3 regions of the Shinella agrisoli genome follow, and region 3 is predicted to be linked to each of the others. Evidence: riboswitches for the same ligand, from Rfam matches in the RefSeq annotation. Region 3 holds a riboswitch; each other region holds the start of a gene.
The links. Region 3 has a riboswitch for cobalamin ahead of metE (5-methyltetrahydropteroyltriglutamate--homocysteine S-methyltransferase). Riboswitches for the same ligand answer to the same signal wherever they lie in the genome.
Positions count from the first base shown of each region.

Region 1: another riboswitch for cobalamin. It lies ahead of ACIIOY_RS21150 (CbtB domain-containing protein); the one in region 3 lies ahead of metE (5-methyltetrahydropteroyltriglutamate--homocysteine S-methyltransferase).
Region 2: another riboswitch for cobalamin. It lies ahead of ACIIOY_RS23980 (hypothetical protein); the one in region 3 lies ahead of metE (5-methyltetrahydropteroyltriglutamate--homocysteine S-methyltransferase).

Region 1 covers NZ_JBJIEP010000022.1:62,348-64,601, forward strand. Annotated here, with positions in the region: gene ACIIOY_RS21145 (peptidoglycan-binding domain-containing protein) at 1-966, shown strand, start outside; cobalamin riboswitch at 1,046-1,411, shown strand; gene ACIIOY_RS21150 (CbtB domain-containing protein) at 1,459-1,635, shown strand; gene ACIIOY_RS21155 (CbtA family protein) at 1,648-2,254, shown strand, end outside.
Region 2 covers NZ_JBJIEP010000031.1:29,641-31,894, reverse strand. Annotated here, with positions in the region: gene metH (methionine synthase) at 1-778, opposite strand, end outside; gene ACIIOY_RS23980 (hypothetical protein) at 861-1,076, opposite strand; cobalamin riboswitch at 1,175-1,395, opposite strand; gene ACIIOY_RS23975 (hypothetical protein) at 1,598-1,804, opposite strand; gene ACIIOY_RS23970 (glycoside hydrolase family 94 protein) at 1,803-2,254, shown strand, end outside.
Region 3 covers NZ_JBJIEP010000017.1:86,102-88,355, forward strand. Annotated here, with positions in the region: gene ACIIOY_RS18285 (aromatic ring-hydroxylating dioxygenase subunit alpha) at 1-420, shown strand, start outside; cobalamin riboswitch at 474-687, shown strand; gene metE (5-methyltetrahydropteroyltriglutamate--homocysteine S-methyltransferase) at 787-2,254, shown strand, end outside.

The sequences.
Region 1 (2,254 bases), on a different contig from region 3:
GCCGAAGCCGACCGCAAGAAGGCCGAGGAAGCCGCTGCCGCGGAAAAGGCACGTGCCGAGCAGGAAGCCGTCGCGCGTCGTGAAGCGGAAGCCAGGCGCGCCGAAGCCGAGAAGGCCGCCGCCGCCGAGAAGGCGCGGATCGAGCGGGAGGCCGCCGCTGCGCGCAAGCTTGCGGAAGAGAAGGCCGCCGAGGTGGAGCGGCTGAAGGCCGAGGCCGCCAAGGCGGCAGCGGATGCCGAGGCCAAGGCTGCGGAAGCGGCGCGCCTTGCGAAGGAAGCGGAAAAACGGGCCGCGGAAGCCGCCGCTGCCGAGAAACGGGCCCAAACCGGCGCAGCCGCCACCGCCGGACGCGACGCGCAGGAGGGCGAGAAGGACGACCTTGCCGCCGGGAAGGCGGATGCGGCCAAGCGCGAGGAGGAGGCGTTCCAGAAGGCCGTGCTCGAAGGCACGGAGAATGCGTTCCGCGCCTACATCGCGCAATATCCGAAGGGCCGCTTCGTCGCGGACGCCCGCGAGCGCCTTGCCGCGCTGGCAGGCACCGCGCGGCAGGAGACCGCGACGGCGACCGTCGAGACCGAACGCCGGGCGGCGGAGGAGCCGGCGGTCGATCCGCGGGAAGCCTATCTCGGCCGGTCGAGCCGCGTCCAGGCGCAGCGCTGGCTGAGCATGCTCGGCTTCAACACCTACGGCGCCGACGGCGTCTTCGGCCCGCGCACCCGCTCGGCGATCGCCGCCTGGCAGGGTGCGTCCGGCTACCGCGCCGACGGCTACCTCTCGCGCCGGCAGTTCCGTGCGCTGCGCGAGGCCGCGCAATATGCCGAGGCCCGGCAGAACCGCCAGCGCCGCTACCAGCGGGACTACGACGTGCTGGAAGGCCCGGTCGACGGGTACTACGACGGTCCGTACTACCGCGACGACGGCTATTACAACGGCGGCGGGGGCATGGTGATCATTCCCGGCTACTGAGACTGCGCCGGCCGGACGGCGGTTTCAGCACAGGCCGTGCCGCTGCCGGTCGATTGACTTCCCGGGGGCGGAAGCATAATCATCCGGACTATTGGATGGTTCCCGGGTCCGGAAACGGATCGGGGAGTAAATGGGAATGTGACGCGGCGGACCCAACCAGGGCGCTGCAATCACGGCCGACCCCGCGACTGTAGAGTGGCGAGGGACGCCCGTCCGCTGGGAGGACGCGGCGCGCAAGCGGGGCAATGGCGCTCCGGGGACCGCGCCTCGAAAACCAGCCGGAAAAGCCACTGGGCAGCATCACGATAAACCGGGGTTGGACGCCTCTATCTCTACGAATCGTCCGCCTTTTGTGATGCCGGGTCCGGGAAGGCGAGGGCGGACCCGCAGGCGCTTTGCGCCGGACGCCGCGAGCCAGGAAACCTGCCAGCCAATGAGGGCATGTCGCCCGACCCGGGGAGGGGCTTCCCCAACGCCTGCACGGAGGTTGTCATGGCTGTTTCCACCACGTCTTCCATTTCCCTTTCCGCGAACGACCGCCTCATCGCCGGCATCGTCGCGCTCGTCATCGGCGCCTTTCTGGTCTTCGGCGCGGGCCTTGCGAATTCGGCCGTGCTGCACGACACGGCGCACGACACGCGTCACTCCTACGGCTTTCCCTGCCACTGAGGAGTTCTTGAGATGATCGTTCGTTATCTCCTGGCCGCACTGGTGGCCGGGCTGTTCTCCGGCGTGCTCATGACGGCCGCCCAGGAGGCGCGGGTCGTGCCGCTCATCCTTCATGCCGAGGAATTCGAGGGCGGCGAGGAGGCCGCGCCGGCAGGCGAAGGCGGCACGCCCGCCACCGAGGGCGCGGCCCAGACGCAGGACCATTCCTCGCTCGGCGCGGCGCTTCTGGACGTTGCCGCCCATCTCTCGCCCGTTTCCCTCGCCCACGCCCATGACGGCGAGGAGCACGAGGAGGGCGGCATCATGTTCGGCATGAGCCGCTTCTCCGGCACGCTGCTCGCAAACCTCGTGACCGGTGCCGGCTTCGGCCTCCTGCTCGCGGGCTTCAGCCTCGTCTCCGGCTATCCGATCACCGTCGCGAACGGCGCGCTCTGGGGAGCGGCCGGCTGGCTCGCCGTGCACATGCTGCCGGCCATCGGCCTGCCGCCGGAGCTTCCGGGCTTCCCGGCCGCGGACCTCGGCGATCGCCAGGTCTGGTGGGTCGCGACCGTCATCCTCTCGGCCGCCGGCCTCTACCTCCTGTTCCTGAAGCAGGGTATCGTCGCCAAGATCATCGGCA
Region 2 (2,254 bases), on a different contig from region 3:
TGGAGAAGGGTTCCGCGTGGCGAACCGAGTTCCAGAAGGCTTCCGGCGTCTGGCCGGAGAGCGTGCGGCCGGAAAGGTCGGTGATCGTGCCGGAGATCATGACGGGCAGGTGGATGCCCTTCTCCTCGAACACCGCGCGCGTCGCGAAGATCGCCGCCTTGGCGTTCAGCGTGTCGAAGATCGTCTCGATCAGGATGATGTCGGCCCCGCCGTCGATGAGGCCGCGCACCTGGTCGGCATAGGCGATCCTCAGGTCGTCGAAGGTGACGGCGCGGTAGCCGGGATTGTTGACGTCGGGGGAGATCGAGGCGGTACGGTTCGTCGGCCCGAGCGCGCCGGCGACGAAGCGGCGGCGGCCGTCCTTCTCCTGCGCCCTGAGGCCGGCGCGGCGGGCGAGGCGCGCCCCGTCGCGGTTGAGCTCGTAGACCATCACCTCCATGCCGTAGTCGGCCTGGGCGATCGTCGTGGAGGAGAAGGTGTTGGTCTCGAGGATGTCGGCGCCGGCGAGCGCATAGCGGTAGTGGATGTCCTCGATCGCGGCCGGCTGGGTCAGCGTCAGGAGGTCGTTGTTGCCCTGCTGGTGGCAGGCGCAGTCGCCGAAGCGGTCGCCGCGGAAATCTTCCTCCACCAGCTTCAGAGTCTGGATTTCCGTGCCCATGGCGCCGTCGAGCACGAGGATGCGCTCGCGGGCCGCAGCCTGCAACGCGGCCAGGATCTCGCGGCCGTCGCGCGGCGGCAGTTCGGGACCGAACAGGGTGTCCAGGTGTGAATCGGCCATGGCGAAGCCCTCCGGTGCGGTTTGCTGCAACGGAAGTCACATAAAGATATGTTTATGTCAATATGTCTTTATGGCTTGCGGCCTAGTGTACCGGCCCGTCCGCGCCGGCCAGCGAGGCGAACAGCGCCCTGAGGCGCGCGATATGCGGATCGGCGCCCTTGTACCGTGCCAGCTTCTGCACCTCCTTGAGCGCTTCGGCGGCAAGGTCGGCTCCGCGCGGCTGCCAGAGCAGCCAGGAGATGAAGACGGCTTCCGGCTCCGCGGTGCCGGAAGGCTTGGTTTCGGTGAATGCAAACATGTCTTCCCCAATCGGAAAATTGGGGGATGGCCGGACGCACGCTGCTGGATTTCGCCGACGGGCGAAGCAAGCGCACCCTTGGGACACCCCGCCCATGGACGTTACGAGCTGTCAGGGCAGGTCTCCTGGCTTGCGGGTCATCGCTTCCGTCCCGCCTTCCCGGCGCTTTCGCGCCAGTGGCATCGAGCGACAGAAGCTCGCCGTTCACAGTTGCGGGGGCAGCGCCGGCCTTGCTGCTCCTGTTCGGAGCCTCGCACCGGCTTCCCTCTTAGCCTCCGGGCCGCACGCGACTCGGAAGACCCTGACGGCGGCCAGACTGGCTTGGGCATGCGGGCAAGTCAATGGCCCCGGCGGTCATGCACAGGCGCGGGAACTTTTCCTTTCCCCGCGCATTTGGCCTCGACCCGCATCATGCGCGGGCTCGCCCGGGGGAGGGATGGGCGATTCACCAAAACCGCAAATGAGGGTCCATGCTGCGCCATCCAGTCCCGTTGACATGTTGCAAGTCTCTGTCCTTGCGGCTAAAAAATGCCGTTTTCATGCACCACGCGGCCAGGATGCCAACCAGCGTGTCGCCTGAGCCATGCCCACCCGTGAAGCGCTGCCAGGGCGCCGTCCGGTGTCATGGCTGATCGCGGCACCAAGATGAAGTCTGCCCGCGAAAGACCATCCGGCGCAAAGGCCGCCGCCGGATGGTTCAACATGGCCGGATCCAGAATCAGAAACATGCCCCTTCACAATACGCCGCCAGCTCCCCCGCGCGACGCCGACGCCAAGCAGATCGATTACAACGATTCGATCCGCGCCACCTATCTGACGCTGGAGGAGCTGGCCGAGCGCGGCGAAGCGCTCGCACGCGACAGGACGGCATCCCTGCCCGGCTTCCAGCCCTTCGAGTTCCGCCCCCGGCACAAGGAGAACGAGAAGGAGATCTTCCGCGTCTACCAGGCGACGGCGAAGGACGTGGAGGCGGGCGCGCAGATCACGCCCGCCGCCGAATGGCTGCTCGATAACTACTACGTCGTCGAAGAGGCGATCCAGGAGGTCCGGCGCGACTTCCCCCGCCGGTTCTTCCGCCAGCTTCCGACCATCGAGGTCGAGGGCGAGCGGCTCCCGCGTGCGCTGGCGCTCGCCTGGCTCTATGTCGCCCATACGCACAGCAGCGTCTCGGAGGAGAG
Region 3 (2,254 bases):
CGCTACGCGCTCTATGACGGCGTCGAGAGCGGCAGTCAGGACGGCAAGGCGGTCGCCCCGCTGATGGGGCGCTTCACCGGTTTCGACGGAGGCGTCACCTCCATCCATCTCGGCGGCACGACGTTCCTCGTCTGCTATCCCGACCACGGGATGATCTACCGCTTCATCCCGAAGACGGCGGAGACCTGCGAGATGGAGCTGACCTGGCTCGTCGACGGCAAGGCGCAGGAGGGCAGGGACTACGATATTGCAAGGCTCACCTGGCTTTGGAAGGTCACGACCGAGGAAGACAAGGCGATCATCGAGCACACGGCGCGGGGCGTGCGGTCGCATTATTTCGTGCCCGGCCCGATCGCGCCCATGGAGCACAACGAGCTGCGCTATATCGGCTGGTATCTGGACGAAATCAGCCGAGCTTGAAAATAAAGATATAAAGATTTCTTTATATGACTTGACATTCCCGTCGTTCTGAGACGAAATCCCTGCGTCATGGTTCCCCGGGGCGACTTCGCCGTCTTCGGGGCTAAGAGGGAATCCGGTGCGTCGATCCGTCGGCAATGCCGGGGCTGCCCCCGCAACTGTAAGCGGCGAGCCGCTGTCCACCGATGTCACTGAGGCAAAGCCTTGGGAAGACGGACAGGGCGACGACCCGCGAGCCAGGAGACCTGCCAAGACAACATAACGTCCACGGGCGGGGTGTCCCGGTGGTTGCTGCGGCTGCCCGATAGCGGCGGCATTCGCACGCGTCCGCTTACCCATGCCCCCACGAACCAATGGGGTATGACAATGTCACATCAAACTCTGCCGGTCGCCTCCCTCGGCTTCCCGCGCATCGGTCGCCACCGCGAGCTCAAGTTCGCCCTCGAAGGCTACTGGTCCGGAAAGGTCACGGAAGACGACCTCCTCGAAACGGCGAAAAGGCTGCGCGCCGAAAACTGGGCGCTCCAGCGCGACCTGGGGATCACGCGGATTCCCTCCAGCGACTTCTCCTTCTACGATCACGTGCTCGATACGGCCGTGATGGTCGGCGCCATCCCCGCCGTCTACGGCTGGAACGGCGGGAACGTGCCGCTGTCCCTCTATTTCGCCATGGCCCGCGGCAGCCAGGGCGATGGGCATGCCGATTGCGGCCATGCGCATCACGGCCACGGCGTCCCGGCGCTCGAAATGACGAAATGGTTCGACACGAACTATCACTACATGGTTCCGGAAGTCTCCGAGGACCAGGCCTTCAGGCTCACCTCGCACAAGCCGGTCGATCACTTCCTGGAAGCCAAGGCGCTCGGCATCCATACACGTCCGGTCGTGCTCGGCCCGGTCACCTTCCTCAAGCTCGCCAAGGCCCGTCCCGCCACGTTCAAGCCGCTCGACCTGCTGGCGAAGCTGCTTCCGGTCTACGAAGAGCTGTTCGGCAGGCTGGGCGCCGCCGGCGCGGACTGGGTGCAGGTCGACGAACCGGTCCTCGCCCTGGATCTGACGGAGGGTGAGCGCCACGCCTTCAAGATGGCCTATGAGCGCCTTGCCGCCGCCGTTCCGGGCCTGAAGCTGATGCTGACGACCTATTTCGGCGCCCTCGATGACAATCTCGCGGCTGCCGCCGCCCTTCCGGTCGCCGGCCTCCATGTCGACCTCGTGCGCGCGCCGGAACAGCTCGATGCGGTCGCCGCGGCCGTGCGGGCCGGCCAGGTGCTTTCGCTCGGCGTCATCGACGGGCGCAACATCTGGCGCGCCGACCTTGCCGCCATCGTCGACCGGCTGGCGCCCTTGGTTTCCGCGCGTGGAGCCGATGCCGTCGAGGTCGCGGCCTCGTGCTCGCTCCTCCATGTGCCGATCGACCTCGCGCTCGAAACGGCGCTCGACGGCGACCTCAAGGGCTGGCTCGCTTTCGCCACCCAGAAGCTCGGCGAGCTTTCGACCCTCGGCAAGGGGCTTGCGCAGGGGAAGGAGGCCGTGCGGGAGGCGTTGAACGACGCCTCGAAAGCCGTTGCCGCCCGTGCGTCTTCGCCGAAGGTGACCGATCCGCTCGTGCAGGGCCGGATCGCCGGCATCGATGACGGGATGAAGACGCGCGCGAGCCCCTTCGAGCAGCGCCGCACGCTCCAGGCGGATGCGGTCCGGCTGCCGCTGTTCCCGACGACGACGATCGGTTCGTTTCCGCAGACGAGCGAGGTCCGCAAGGCCCGCGCCGCCCATGCAAAGGGCGAATTGAGCTACATGGACTATCAGGCCTTCCTCCGGAGGCAGACCGGCCTCG